DNA from 3 places in the Tumebacillus lipolyticus genome. Region 3 is predicted to be linked to each of the others. Evidence: riboswitches for the same ligand, from Rfam matches in the RefSeq annotation. Region 3 holds a riboswitch; each other region holds the start of a gene.
What was found. A riboswitch is a leader RNA that binds a small molecule or an ion and turns the genes downstream of it on or off. The one in region 3 is predicted to bind cobalamin.
Positions count from the first base shown of each region.

Region 1 (4,713 bases), 510 kb from region 3:
CGGATGCGGGACAGTTTTCTGGCGTTCTGTTGGGCACGATGATGGGGGCAACCCTGTCGTTTACCATTCCGGTGGCGCTCGGCATCTTGCGGCGCGAAGACCGCGAGCCGCTCGCCACCGGCATTTTGATCGGGCTATCCACGATCCCGATCGGCTGTCTGATCGGCGGTGTTGTGGCTGGGTTTGCCTGGAAGATGATGTTGCTCAACCTGGTGCCCGTCACCCTGTTCGCCGCCCTGATCGTGTTCGGACTGTGGAAGCGACCTGCGAAGATGGTCGCATGCTTCCTCGTGTTTGGGCGGATCATCGAGATCGTCGCGCTGATCGGTCTCGTGCTCGCCATCTTGTCCGCGCTGCTCGGCATCGAGCTGATCGATGGCCTGAAGCCGCTGTCGGAGGGGTTGCTGCTGGCCGGACAGATCGCCGTGATCCTCGCCGGAGCCTTTCCGCTGGTTCATTTCCTGACGACTGTGTTCCGCAAGCCGCTGCTGCTGATCGGCTCACGACTGGGGATCGGGGAGACGTCGACCGCAGGGCTGATCACATCGCTGGCGAACTGTCTGCCGATGTTTGCGATGTTGCACGCGATGGATCGCCGGGGCAAGATCTTAAACATCTCCTTTGCGGTCAGCGGTGCGTTCGTCTTCGGCGGGCAGTTTGCCTTTGTCGCCGGCGTCAGTCCAGAGATGCTGGTGCCGATGATCGCTGGGAAGCTGGGTGGAGGCGTCGCAGCGCTGCTGGTCGCGATGTGGTTTTTGCGCGGCATGCGCGAAGGGGAACAAGAAGGCGAAAAAGAGGGAGGGAAGAGCACATAGCCTGTGCTCTTTCTTTTTTCAGTTTTGCTGCAAATCAGCAAGCGATTCGAAATCGGCAGAACGATCGGGCGTTTACAAATTATTTACAAAAGGCTGGACAATCGATTGATCGGAGGGATAAAATGGACGGACTGAAGTTTCAGAGCGCGTGTTACAATTGGGCGTGCGCCCCGATGGGCACGTGCTGTTTCGTTCTCGGACCGAACTTTCCTTAGAATGATGTGTCATTTTTCTTTCGAATGATGTGTCATTAGTAGTAGAGGGGGAAAATACTGATGAACTATGACCTTTTTCAAACGATCAACAACTGGTCAGGCCACTACAAGTGGCTCGATGAAACGATGATCTTTTTCAGTGACAAAGCGCTGCTCTTATATGCGATCGGCTTGGCCTTGCTCTGGATTGCATCCTCTTCCGCGGGAAAGCGGATTGCCTTGTTTGCAGGTATCACCGGGGGCGTCGGCCTGTTGCTGAACTTCCTGATCAGCCTTGTGTATTTTGAACCGCGCCCCTTTATTTCGCACAGTGTCAATCTGTTGATTCCGCACGCAGCAGATGCGTCATTTCCAAGCGACCATACGACGGGAGCGTTCTGCATCGCCTTGGCGATCTTCTTGCGCAATCAAAAGATCGGCACCCCATTTTTGCTGCTCGCGATCGCGACCGGCTTCTCCCGTATTTTTGTCGGCCACCATTACCCGGGGGATGTCTTGGCATCGGTGATCGTCGGCTTGGTGACCAGCCTGATCATTCTCAGGATTCAGCATAAGCTGGAACCGATCTTCAAAGGAACTCTCTACCTGTACGAAAAAGGTACGGCACGATTTGGTGGTTCGCAAACAAGAAAGTCATGACCAACGGTCATGACTTTTTTGTTTCGGCCGCCCTCGCCAGAAATTGGGCTGCTGCCGTTCAAGACTTTGAATCGAGAGCGCTCAATTTCCTACGCGACATCTAGGCTGTCAGTATGCTGGAAAATCGCGAGAGAAAGAACGTCGCTGCCTCCCCCCTTTTGGCGAATAAACGGCAGTCCAGATGGGCAGGCTAGAGGTAAAACGCGCATGGGAGGTAGCAGATCATGGAAGTGACGATGGGTGCTGATGAAGTGATCGCTCGTATCCAACAGATGGCAAGCTCTGGGGAGCCGACCAGCAAAAAGAAGGTCAAACAAACCGATCCTGAGCTGATGCGAAGTGCGCTTTACTATTATCCCAGCTGGGAACATGCACTGAAAAATGCGGAACAGCAGTGAGGGCATCACCTCACGATCGAATTTAGAAAAAAGCGTGCGATCATCGCATGCTTTTTCTTTTTGTTTAGAATCAATCCAAAAAAGGATTTCCCTTTCGGAACGCGAATAAGCAATACCGAACCAACAATTACATAGGACGGCGATGAGGTGCCTTCGCAGACGAACAGCGAAGGGTAACAGGGAATCGGGTGCCAATCCCGAGCGGTCACGCCACTGTAACCGAGGAGTTTTCTTTCTATGATGCCACTCGATCGAACGATCGGGGAAGGCGAAAGAACGCGATGATCCGGAAGCCAGGAGACCTACCTCATCTGCTACACCAGAAGTCCTTCGATGAAAAGGAGAGGTGTTCACATGGAACGACAAGGAATCAATTCTTTGCGATCGTTTGCCTGCTTATGCACGTGACCCCAACCTTTTTGGTTGGCGTCACGTGCTTTTTTACTGTATGGGAATCGGATTCTATCACTCAGGTCAGGAGTTGAAAGAGATGATGACAAGAAAACTCACCAACTGGAAGCGGGCCGCCTTGAGCCTGCTCGCGCTACCGCTTTTGCTCGTCGGATGCGGCAATGATTCGCAGACGAAGGGCGGTGCGACCCCGCCGGCTGCCCAAGCGGACTATCAGCAGGTCACGCTTTCGACGGGCGGTCACACGATCACGATCAACGAAGCGCCCAAGCGCGCCGTCAGCCTCAACCAGCACACCACGGAGATCATGCTCGCGCTCGGTCTGGAAGATCGGATGGTGGGCACGGCGTACATGGACGATAAAATTTTGCCAGAATATGAGGCCAAGTATGCGAAGATCCCCGTGCTGGCCGATCAATATCCCTCGCTGGAAGTGCTGCTCGGTGCGAACCCCGACTTCGTCTATGGGCGCAAGAGCGCGTTTTCAGACAAGGCGCTCGGCTCGGTCAAAAGCCTTGGGGAAAAGGGCATCAACGGGTATGTCGCCAGAGGCACGGAAGTCTCCGGCGTGATCCCGACGATGGATGTCGTGTATGAGGACATCTTGAACCTCGGCAAGATCTTTGACATCAAAGATCGCTCCGAACAGCTTGTCGACAAGCTCAAACAGGGGATCGCCGACACGCAGAAAAAAGTGGGCGATGTGAAAAAACCGCTGCGCGTGGCCGTGTATGACGCGGGCGATACGGCGATGTTTACGGCATCGAAAACGCTGCAGACCCATCTGATCGAGCTTGCGGGCGGCAAGAACGTGTTTGACGATCTGGACAAGAGCTGGACAGAGGTGAGCTGGGAAGAGGTGGTCAAGCGCGACCCGGAAGTCTTCGTGATCAACGAGTATGACAAACCGTCCGCTGCGGAGAAGATCGCCTCGCTGAAAAAGCACCCCGCGCTGCAAGATGTGTCGGCGATCAAAAACGATCGCTTCGTGATCTTGCCGCTGTCAGACGCGTTTGAAGGCGTTCGCAACGTGCGTGCGGTCGAAACGCTGGCCAAAGGATTCTATCCGGACCGCTTTCAATGATGAAAAGGTGGCGTTCGTTCTACCTGCTGCTGATCATCCTGACAGGGCTTTTCATCGCGTCGATCACCGTTGCGGTCATGCTCGGCCCCGTCCCGATCCGGCCGGAGACGGTGTGGCGCATCGCCTTGTCCCACCTGCCGCTGTTCGGTGACTCGTTCGTCGTCGACTGGAGCAGAGGGCAGGAGAACATCGTCTGGGAGGTGCGCTTTCCGCGGGTGATGCTTGCGGCGGTGGTCGGCGCGGGCCTGTCGGTGGTCGGCGTCGCCATCCAAGCGCTGGTTCGCAATTCGCTGGCCGATCCGTACATCCTCGGCGTCTCCTCTGGCGCATCGGTCGGCGCCACCTCGGTGATCCTGTTTGGGACGTTCTCCTTCTTGGGTCAATGGGCGCTGTCCGCATCGGCGTTCCTCGGGGCGCTGGTCGCGGTGGTGGTCGTCGTCCTGCTGGCACAGGTCGGCGGCAGGTTATCGCCGGTGCGCCTGCTGCTCGCCGGCATCGCGGTGTCTGCCGTGTTCTCCGCGCTGACCAGCCTGATCGTGTTCATGGCGAAAAACGAAGCGGGCATCCGCAACGCGCTGTTTTGGCTGATGGGCAGCTTCGCGGGCGCCAAATGGGAACAGCTGCTGATCCCCGCGCTCGTCGTCGCGATCGCGATGATCTTGCTGCTGGTGCGATCCTCTTCGCTCAACGCGCTGCTGATGGGGGAGGAGACGGCCAACACGCTTGGGGTCAACGTCAGGTCGTTTCGATTGTTTCTACTGGTGCTCTCCTCGCTGGTGACCGGGGTGGTGGTTGCGGTGTGCGGCGCGATCGGTTTTGTCGGGCTGATGATGCCACACATCGTCAGGCTGTTGGTCGGCTCTGATCATCGCCGCGTCCTGCCGATCTCCGCACTGCTCGGCGCGCTCTTTCTGATCTGGGCGGACGTGCTGGCACGCATGGTCGTCGCCCCGGAGGAGCTGCCGATCGGGATCATCACCTCGCTCTCGGGAGCGCCGTTCTTCCTCTGGCTGTTGCGGCGCAACAGCTATCGATTCGGAGGTGATGGTCGATGAAAGTGGCAGGTGAGCAGCTGAGCGTCTCCAGAGAGGGCAGGCGCTTGCTGGCCGATGTGAGCTTGCATGTGCGGTCTGGTGAGCTGGTCGGGCTGA
Region 1 is NZ_JBHUIO010000005.1:592,182-596,894, reverse strand. It holds gene eutH (ethanolamine utilization protein EutH) at 1-815, shown strand, start outside; gene ACFSOY_RS08160 (undecaprenyl-diphosphatase) at 1,091-1,669, shown strand; gene ACFSOY_RS08155 (hypothetical protein) at 1,894-2,067, shown strand; cobalamin riboswitch at 2,196-2,391, shown strand; gene ACFSOY_RS08150 (ABC transporter substrate-binding protein) at 2,558-3,562, shown strand; gene ACFSOY_RS08145 (FecCD family ABC transporter permease) at 3,559-4,617, shown strand; gene ACFSOY_RS08140 (heme ABC transporter ATP-binding protein) at 4,614-4,713, shown strand, end outside.
Region 1: another riboswitch for cobalamin. It lies ahead of ACFSOY_RS08150 (ABC transporter substrate-binding protein); the one in region 3 lies ahead of ACFSOY_RS10425 (energy-coupling factor ABC transporter permease).

Region 2 (4,713 bases), on a different contig from region 3:
CTGCTCGACGGGACGACGATCCGCCACCTGCTGACCCACACGCACGGTTTGCACGAAGATGCGAGCGGACGCCTGTATCGCGAGTTTCCAGCGGGCAGCGGATGGGCCTACCGCGGCGTGAACATCGTCATGCTCACCCAGATCGTGCGGCGCACGACCGGCAAGTCGGTGGCGAGCATCTTGGCGGAGCAAGTGTTTCGTCCGCTCGGATTCACCGAGACCGGGTGGCGCACCGAAGCTTCGGAGCGGATGGTGTCGGTGATCTTGGATGCGCCGGAGCGGACGGAGCTGATCCTTGGCGAAAACGGGGACGGAGATGGCGACCAGCGCAACCTGTTCGTCTCCGCTCGCGAGTTTGCCAGATGGGGATCTTTGCATCTGACGCAGGGCAAGGTGGATGGCAGACAGGTGGTTCCGGCGGAGATTTTTCAGCTGGTGTCGCAGGTGCAAAGCCCGCCGATGACCGATCCAGATCTGCCGCCGATGGGCTTTCTCTGGTATGTGCAGGATCATCCGGCGAAGCGAAGCGAGATCGGCAGCAGCGTGCCAAAAGGTGCGTTTCAGATCCTCGGCGTCACCGGCCCGCTGGTGCTGGTCGTGCCCGAGGCGGAGCTGGTCGTCGTCCGCATGTGCAACAAGCGCTATAACTACAGCGGGCCGGATGGCGATTATCTGCATTACCTGCGCGAGTTTGGCGACAAGGTGATGAGCTGTTTGGAAAAGGTTCCTTCGTAGCGTTCTAAGATCTCTGATCGTTCGGGTCGGGGAAGAACTTGCTCGGTTTCGCGCGGTTCGTCCATGTTTTGTTGCGGGCGTGCAGGGGTGTGTCCTTGACAACTGCGGTGGCAACCTGTTCCAATAGGGGAAGCGTTTTGCGCGTGGAGAGGGAGGCTGAAAGATGGAAAGAAGCAAACGTCAGGGCATGATGCTGGTCTACACGGGAGACGGAAAAGGCAAGACGACGGCGGCGATGGGGCTGTGCGTGCGCGCGGTGGGCCGCGGCTATAAAGTGTTGATCCTGCAGTTTATCAAATCGCCGGAGCGCACCTATGGCGAGCAGATCGCCTTGGAAAAGCTGGGCGTTGAGATCCGCCAGCTCGGCATCGGCTTCACCTGGACGAAGACGCCGGAGGAGCATCGGGCGGCGCTCGCCAACGCATGGGCGGAAGCGAAGCGCTGTGTGCTGGAGGGCGACTATGATCTGGTCATTTTGGATGAGCTGAACAACGCCTTGTCGATCGAGCGCTTTCCGGTCGCCGACGTGCTGCCGCTCGCCGATGTGCTGGAGGTCATTCGCAACCGCCCACGCCATCTGCACCTGCTGATCACCGGTCGCAACGCCAAGCAGGAAGTGATTGAGCTGGCCGACCTCGTCACGGAGATGAACCCGCTCAAACATTATTACGACGAGGGGATTCCGGCCGTCTTCGGAATTGAGTATTGATTTTCTGCGTCGCTTGCCGTACGCTGTTTTGTAGAATTTCATGCAACGCGACAGGTGCCCGCCTCGCGGGAGAATAGGGAAGCAAATGCGCGGGCCCACCGCTGTATCCGGGGACCCTCTGCGACCACTGGACGATCTGTCTGGGAAGGGCGGGGAAGATGGGGATGATCCGGGAGCCAGAAGACCTGCCTGTCGAGGTGACATGTTTCGTTTGGATTTGGAAAGTCCAAGCCTCTTTAGGCTTGGGCTTTTATTTTTTTTCTGAAGGGATGAGCGCAGATGATGCAAGCAGCGAGAGAGCGTTGGGACTTTTTGACCAAACCGCCGGGGAGCCTCGGCAAGCTGGAGGAGATCGGTATCAGGCTCGCCGGGATTCAAGGGACGGTGTTCCCCAAGCTTGAACAGCGCGCCGTCGTGGTGATGTGCGGCGACCACGGTGTGACAGCAGAGGGGGTCAGCGCCTTTCCGCAAGAGGTGACCGGACTGATGATCCAAAATTTCGTAAACGGAAAAGCGGCGGTCAACGTCTTGGCGCGCCAGGTGGGCTGTGCGGTGCATGTGGTCGATGTGGGCAGCCGCGTCGAGGGAGAGCTCCCCGGCGTGCGCTCGAAGAAGGTGCGCGCCGGCACCGCCAATTTTGCTCAAGGGCCTGCGATGACGCCCGAGGAGGCGCAGCGGGCGATCGCCGTCGGGATCGAGATGGTCGAAGAACTGCATCAGCAGGGCGTGCAGGCGGTGGCGCTCGGCGAGATGGGAATCGGCAACACGACGCCGAGCGCGGCGCTGGCGGCGGTGCTGACCGGACGACCGCTGGCGGAGCTGGTCGGTCGCGGCACCGGGATCGATGATGAGAAGGTGTTGCACAAGACGCGGGTCATCGAGCAGGCGCTGGCGGTCAATCGGCCGAATGCGCTCGATCCGCTCGACGTGCTGGCCAAGGTGGGGGGCTTAGAGATCGCAGGTTTGGTCGGCGTGGTGCTCGGCGCCTATCAGCGCAAGATGGTGGTCGTTGTCGATGGCGTGATCGCCGCAGCGGCGGCGCTGGTCGCCTGTCGGATGGAGAGCGGCGCGCAGGAGGTGCTGTTCGCCTCGCATCTGTCCCAAGAGCCGGCGCATCGAGTGCTGTTGCAGGAGATGGGATTGGAGCCGATCCTGATGCTCGACATGCGACTGGGCGAAGGGACGGGCGCGGTGCTGGCCTTGCCGATCTTGGAAGCATCCTGCCGCCTGGTGGCGGAGATGGCGACCTTTGCCGATTTGGGACTCGACAATACCTGAGTTTTCCCCTATACTTTGAATCGTTCGACGAAAAGTGAATAGGGTAACGTTCAGGTGCTCGCAAGAGCTTAATAGGGAATCCGGTGCAAGTCCGGTACGGTCCCGCCACTGTGAATGGGTAATTTCCTCTAACACGCCACTGTTTTTTTAGATGGGAAGGCAGAGGAAGTGATGATCCATGAGTCAGGAGACCTGCCTGCTATGTTTTCCATACCTTCTTACGGGGATATAAGAAGGATGGTTTCAGGTGTGTCATGGACTGCATTATTGAGGTTTTACACCATGAAAACATATGACGCCTTCCTTCGGGAAGGCGTCTTTTTCTATGTGCAAATGATGGGAGATGAGTGCGATGCGTGGGAAGCTGTTGATCGTTGGCTTCGGGCCAGGTAGTTTTCAGCACATTACAGATCGTGCGCGAGCAGCGATTCAGGAAGCGGATGTGATCATCGGGTACAACACCTATGTGGATCTGATTCGCGGCCTGCTGACCGATCAGGAGATCGTGCGCACCGGGATGACCGAAGAGGTGAGCCGGGCGATCGAAGCGGTGCGCCAAGCGGAGATGGGCAAAAAGGTGGCGGTGATCTCCTCCGGCGATGCGGGCGTGTACGGCATGGCCGGTCTGGTCTACGAAGTGCTGGTGCAAAAGGGCTGGCGGGAAGCGGATGGCGTGGAGGTGGAAGTGATCCCCGGAATCTCGGCGATCAACTCCTGCGCGTCCTTGCTCGGGGCGCCGGTGATGCACGATGCCTGCACGATCTCGCTGAGCGACCATCTGACTCCTTGGGAGCTGATCGCGCGCCGCGTCGAGGCGGCGGGGATGGGAGACTTTATCGTCGCCCTCTACAACCCGCGCTCCGGCAAGCGCACGCGCCAGATCGTCGAGACGCAACAGATCCTGCTCAAATACCGCTCGCCCGACACTCCGGTCGGGTTGGTGAAGAGCGCGTACCGAGATCGCCAGTCGGTGGTGCTGACCACGCTCGGCGAGATGCTCGATCATGATATCGGCATGCTGACGACGGTGATCATCGGCAATTCGTCCACCTTCGTCTACGATGGCAAGATGATCACTCCCCGCGGCTACCAGCGCAAATACACGCTGGACAAAGCGGAACAGCCGATCCGCGCTAACGAGCGCCTGAAAGAGGAGCATGAGCCGTGGGCGCTGCACGGCGGCCTCTCCGAGCGCCAGATGGCAGCGGCGCAAGCGGTAGCCGAAGTGCCGCAGTCGCCAGCCGCCGAGCGGAATGTGGAGGCGGAGCGCACGATCGGGCAAGGGGCGATGGTGCAGCCGGATACTTCGCGCGCCTTGGACTACGCGATGCAGGCGGTCAGCATGCTGGCAGCGCGAGGCGTTGTCGAGGGGGAGCCGATGCAGCAGCAGGTGATCAACCCGTATGATGCGATGCCTGCCATCCTGGAGATCGCCGTATCTCCCGGCGTCGGCAACAAGAAGCTGACGCCGCAGCAGCTGGCGGCGATGATCGAGGTGGCCGGAGCGGAAGGCGAGATCGAGTACACGCCCAACCATTACGTCCTTTTGCGCGTGATGACCAAGGAGCCGCAGGCGATCGCCGCCCAGCTGGAACGGGCAGGGCTGCTCGTACAGCCGATCGGCGATGTGGTGCAAGTCAAAGCGTGCGATTTTTGCAATGGGGAGAAATCGCAGTCGATTCCGCAGGCGGATGAGATCGCGGAGCGCTTCGCCGGCCTTGCGATGCCGAAAGAGCTCAAGATCGGGTTTGCCGGCTGTGCGATGGCCTGTTACGGCTCGGTGCACGAAGACATTGCAGTCATCTATCGCCGCGGCAAATTTGACCTCTTCCTCGGCGGCAAGACGATCGGGCGCAACGCGCATGCGGCCCAGCCGGTCGCAGAGGGCATCCCAGCGGAGGAGTTGGTCGAAGAGGTCGCCCGCGTCCTTTCGATCTACAAAGAACAGGGGTATCCGGACGAGCGCTTCCACAAGTTTTTCAAGCGCGTGG
Region 2 is NZ_JBHUIO010000011.1:399,309-404,021, reverse strand. It holds gene ACFSOY_RS18220 (serine hydrolase domain-containing protein) at 1-735, shown strand, start outside; gene cobO (cob(I)yrinic acid a,c-diamide adenosyltransferase) at 899-1,444, shown strand; cobalamin riboswitch at 1,480-1,651, shown strand; gene cobT (nicotinate-nucleotide--dimethylbenzimidazole phosphoribosyltransferase) at 1,724-2,722, shown strand; cobalamin riboswitch at 2,758-2,936, shown strand; gene cobJ (precorrin-3B C(17)-methyltransferase) at 3,075-4,713, shown strand, end outside.
Region 2: another riboswitch for cobalamin. It lies ahead of cobJ (precorrin-3B C(17)-methyltransferase); the one in region 3 lies ahead of ACFSOY_RS10425 (energy-coupling factor ABC transporter permease).

Region 3 (4,713 bases):
GGCTGCAGCGCGAGCACGCCGGCCAAGGAGACGCGCTTTTTCTGCCCCAAGCTCAGGTGGTGCAGCGGCGTGTGCGCCAGGTGCGCGAGACCCATCTGTTCGAGGATGCTCTCGGTGCGCGATCTGATCTCCGGCTCGGGCAGCTTGGCGTTGCGCAGACCGTAGGAGACATCCTCATAAGGCGTGTGCAGGATCAGCTGCTGCTCCGGGTCTTGAAAGACCAGCCCGATGTTCTGCCGCAGCTTCGCCAGCTCCTTGTGCTGATAGGAGTAAGGCGCTCCCTTCCAGTGCAGCGCGCCCGACTTCGGACGGTGAATACCGATCGCGTGCAGGAAAAATGTTGACTTCCCCGAGCCGTTCTGGCCGCAGATCGCCGTTTTCTTCCCGGCGGGGATGCGCAGGGTCATCCCTTGTAATGCGAGGTGGCTCGTGCCCGGATAGGCGTAGGTCAGGTCTTGAACTTCAAGGATCGGCTTCATCTCATACCCCTCCATCTAAGCCACAGCTCCAAACTGATCAACAGCATCGCGCCGAGCAGCCCTTCCAGCAGGAAGCGCCTCGGCAGCGGCTGCGCCCGATCGGGTGCCAAGCCGAGATCATCTGTAAAACCACGTGCGATCAGCCCATGCGAAAGCCCGCGATACCTGTGCATCGTCTTGATGAACAGCCGCACGGTCAGCATCGCCACATCGCGCAGCTTTCCCGAAAAGCTGACATAGCCGCCGCGCGCGCGCTGTGCCACCATCATCTCCGCGGCAGTCTCCTCAAGCAGAAAGACAAACCGATACATGATCAGCGTGATCTCGATCACCAAACTCGGGATGCGCAACCGCTGCATCACTTGGAGCAGCTGCGGCACGGGGGTCGTGAAAATCACAAAAAACAAGCAGGTCACGCAGGCGGCGATCCGCGTGGCGAGCGTCGCTGCTTGGTACAAACCCGCTTGTGTCACATACAGCGTATAATCGGTGCCGGTCACGATCTCATAGCTGATCGCCGCCTCGCGCAGAGAGCCGGTCCTGCCGATCTCCAGCAGCAGGGCGGGCAAGCTGGAGATCAGGAACAGGCTGGAGATCCCAAACAGGATCAGATAGTAGCGCAGCGGAGTCTGCGCGCGCTTGATCGTCCAGTAGAGCATCCAAAGCGCGATGAGGATCTGAACGATCGGATGTGCAAAATAGGAGAGCAGAAACATCAGGGCAGCAAATCCGCACTTCCACAGCGGTGAAAGCGAGTAGAAGCGGCTGTTGTATGAGAGCGTGTCAATCCTTCTGATCATCATGCTTTCGACTTTGAGGATTTCCCCCTGATGATGCCGATCGCGTACCCGATGATGCCAGCGCCGATCGCCGCCTGCAGGGCGAACAGCATGCTTTCCGTCTCAGAAGGGAGCTCGGCAAGCGGCTCAAACCACGGCTCATAGCTAGGTGCGATCTCTTGAATCGCCTCCTCCGCCGCACCGTCCGCGCCGCCAAACTCCGCCTGAATGAAGAGCAGCGGCAACAGGGCTAACAGGATGACGACGAGGAGCATCGAAAGATTGATCCATACCTTTTTCAAGATTGCACAACCCCTTTCATGCGACGGCGAAGCGAAGTGAGCTCCTCCGAGTTATAGCGCTGCAGCCAGTTCCAGACCAGCACGGTGAGCAAGCCCTCGCTGATGGCGAGCGGAATTTGAGTGACTGCAAAGATGCTGCCAAACTTGGCGAAAGAAGCGAGCATCCCGCCTTCGACCGAAGGGAAGGCAAGCGCCAACTGGAGCGAAGTGACCACATAGGTGGACAGGTTGGCCATCATCGCGGCTGCGAAGATCGCAAGCTTCGGCTTGCCGGTCGCTTTGATCATCAGCAGGTAGACCGCATAGCCGACGAACGGTCCGGCAACAGCCATCGAGAAGGCGTTGGCGCCGAGGGTGGTCAGGCCGCCATGGGCGAGCAGAACCGCTTGGAACAGCAGCACGACCGAGCCTAAGACGCTCATCGGCAGCGGGCCGAACATCACGGTGCCAAGCCCGGTCCCGGTCGGATGCGAGCTGCTTCCGGTGACAGAGGGCAGCTTGAGCGCAGACAGGACGAAGGTGAACGCACCGGCCAGACCGAGCATCAGCTTCAGCTCGGGCGCTTCCTTGGTGATCTTGATCAGCGAGCGCACTCCGAGGATGAAAAATGGTATAAAGACAGCCCACCAGAACAGCGCCCATCCTGCCGGAAGAAACCCTTCCATGATGTGCATTGCGTGCGCCGGCTGCGGGGTGTTGACCACAAAATAGCTGGTCAAGCCGAATGTGGCCAACAGCAAAAACAGTGACTTTCGAGCTTTCATCTTGAACCTCCTCATCGTTTTTGAACGTAAAAAAACCAACCCCGATTGCCTTGGATTGGTCATAGGTATGCTGCACAAGTTGACGAAAGAACAGCATGATCGATTCGTTTCGTCCCTGTACACCGCTCCTTTCCGCGAAGGCGTGTGGGTGTAAACAAACGAGGTAGGTCTCCTGGCTTAGGATCATCATTCTCGCTCGCCTTCCCCGATCGAGATCGAGTGACTTCTTGAGTGAGAACTCCCCATTTACAGTGGCGGGACCGCTCGGGATTTGCACCCGATTCCCTGTTACCCCTTGCTCCGGCAAGGGCACCTGCTTGTTCGCGCTATTCGGTTGTGGTTTTAATACGTGTTACAGATTCTCGTCACAGCAGGGGAAATCCTTCTCCACCCGCCTGTTTCGCACAAATTTTCCTCGTTCGCTTGACCCTCACGCAACGTGAGGCAGTATGATGCAGATATCGGAGGTGATGATGTGTGGCCTACAGAGTAAAAGAGGTGGCCGATCTGGTCGGCGTGAGCGTGCGGACGCTTCATCATTATGATGAGATCGGTCTCTTGGCGCCAAGCTCGGTCAGCGAGGCTGGCTATCGGCTGTACACCGATCGGGAGTTGGAGCGGTTGCAGCAGATTCTCTTCTTCCGCGAGATCGGCTTTTCGCTTCAGGAGATCGGAGAGATCTTGGACAGTCCCGACTTCGATCGCAAAAGCGCGCTCGTCGCCCATCAAGAGATCCTGATGCAAAAGAAAAAGCGGCTGGAAGACATCATCGCAACGGTGAAGAAAACGATCGAATCGATCGAGGAGGGCATTGAGATGAGCGAAAAAGAGCTGTTTGAAGGGTTTGACATGACGCCGCTTGAGGAGCACAAGAAAAAATATTCGGCAGAAGCGCGGGCGAAATACGGGGACGAGGTGGTGGAGGCGGCCGAAAAGCGCACCGAGTCATACACGAAAGAGGACTGGGCGAAGATCACCGCCCGTCAGGAAGCGAACTATGCGAAGATCATCGCCGCCATGCACAACGGGCCGAGCGATCCGCAGGTGCAGGAGGCGGTCGCCGACCTGCGCCAGACAATCATCGACTATCATTATGACTGCACGCTGGAGATCTTTCGCGGGCTCGGCGACCTCTATGTCGCAGATGAGCGATTCACCGCGAACATCGACAAGTATCAGCCCGGTCTGGCTGCGTTCTTGCGAGAAGCGATGCATTTCTATTGTGACCAGTTGGAAAAGAAATCGTAAGCCGTTTCAGATCTCGCCTGCATGTGGGCGAGATCTTTTTTTGTAGGGTCGATTCGGCATTCGCCGTTGCTTTGATGAAGGGGGAGCGCATCACCCGAACGCTCCCTTGATTGTAAGCACTTGCTCATCCAGGATCGAAAGGTCCATTTGTTGAAACAGCAGAAGGAACGCATCCACAATTCGCGGATCGAAATGATGCCCCTTTTGCTTCACGATCTCTGCGACCGCTTCAACAGGCTCCCAGGCCTTTTTGTAAGGTCGCTCATGTGTCAAAGCATCATAAAAGTCGGCAAGAGCTACGATGCGGGCTTCAAGCGGGATCGCCTCCCCTTTGAGCCCGACCGGATAGCCGGAGCCGTCCCATTTCTCATGATGCGACTGGGCGATCGTTCGAGCCATTTTCAGAACTTTAAAGCAGCTCCCCTCCAAAATGCTGGCACCGATCATCGTGTGTGACTTCATGCGTTCAAACTCTGCAGGATCATATCTTCCAGGCTTCAACAGGAGTTCGTCAGGAATGCCGATCTTGCCGATATCGTGGAGAGGAGCTGCCATGCGGATCATGCTAACTTCCTGTTCGGTGAGGCCCAAGCCTTTCGCGATCAACCCGGACAGCCAACCTACCCGTAGCGTATGCTGTCCGGTCATATCGTCACGATATTCTGCCGCACGTCCGAGGAGCTGCAAAATCTCGATTTGCGCCTGTTGCAGCTCTTCCGTCCGCAGCTGTACTCTTTCTTCTAACGTGTCATTTTGCTGCTGCAGCTGTAAATGAAGATGCCTCGTCTTCAACAGATTGTTGATGCGGAGTATGACTTCCGTTCGGTCATACGGTTTCGTCAAGAAGTCGTTTACTCCCGCCTGCAGACCTCGCTGCTTCGCCTCAGAAGTCAGGTCGGCAGTGAGCATCAGCACCGGCAAGTAGCTGTCCGCTCCCGTGTGTTCGCGAATCAGTCTCAGCACCTGTAGCCCATCCATTCCTGGCATGTGCAAATCGAGCAACACGATATCCGGATCAACTTCGACGAGAAGATTTTGGATTTGCTGCGAATCCATCGTACTGTATATATTTTCAAATCCTGCACGGCGGAGAATCCGCTCCAGCAGGCTGACATTGTATTCCTGATCATCCACGATCAAG
Region 3 is NZ_JBHUIO010000005.1:1,102,415-1,107,127, reverse strand. It holds gene ACFSOY_RS10440 (energy-coupling factor ABC transporter ATP-binding protein) at 1-479, opposite strand, end outside; gene cbiQ (cobalt ECF transporter T component CbiQ) at 476-1,279, opposite strand; gene ACFSOY_RS10430 (energy-coupling factor ABC transporter substrate-binding protein) at 1,279-1,560, opposite strand; gene ACFSOY_RS10425 (energy-coupling factor ABC transporter permease) at 1,557-2,324, opposite strand; cobalamin riboswitch at 2,469-2,656, opposite strand; gene ACFSOY_RS10420 (MerR family transcriptional regulator) at 2,802-3,572, shown strand; gene ACFSOY_RS10415 (HD domain-containing phosphohydrolase) at 3,663-4,713, opposite strand, start outside.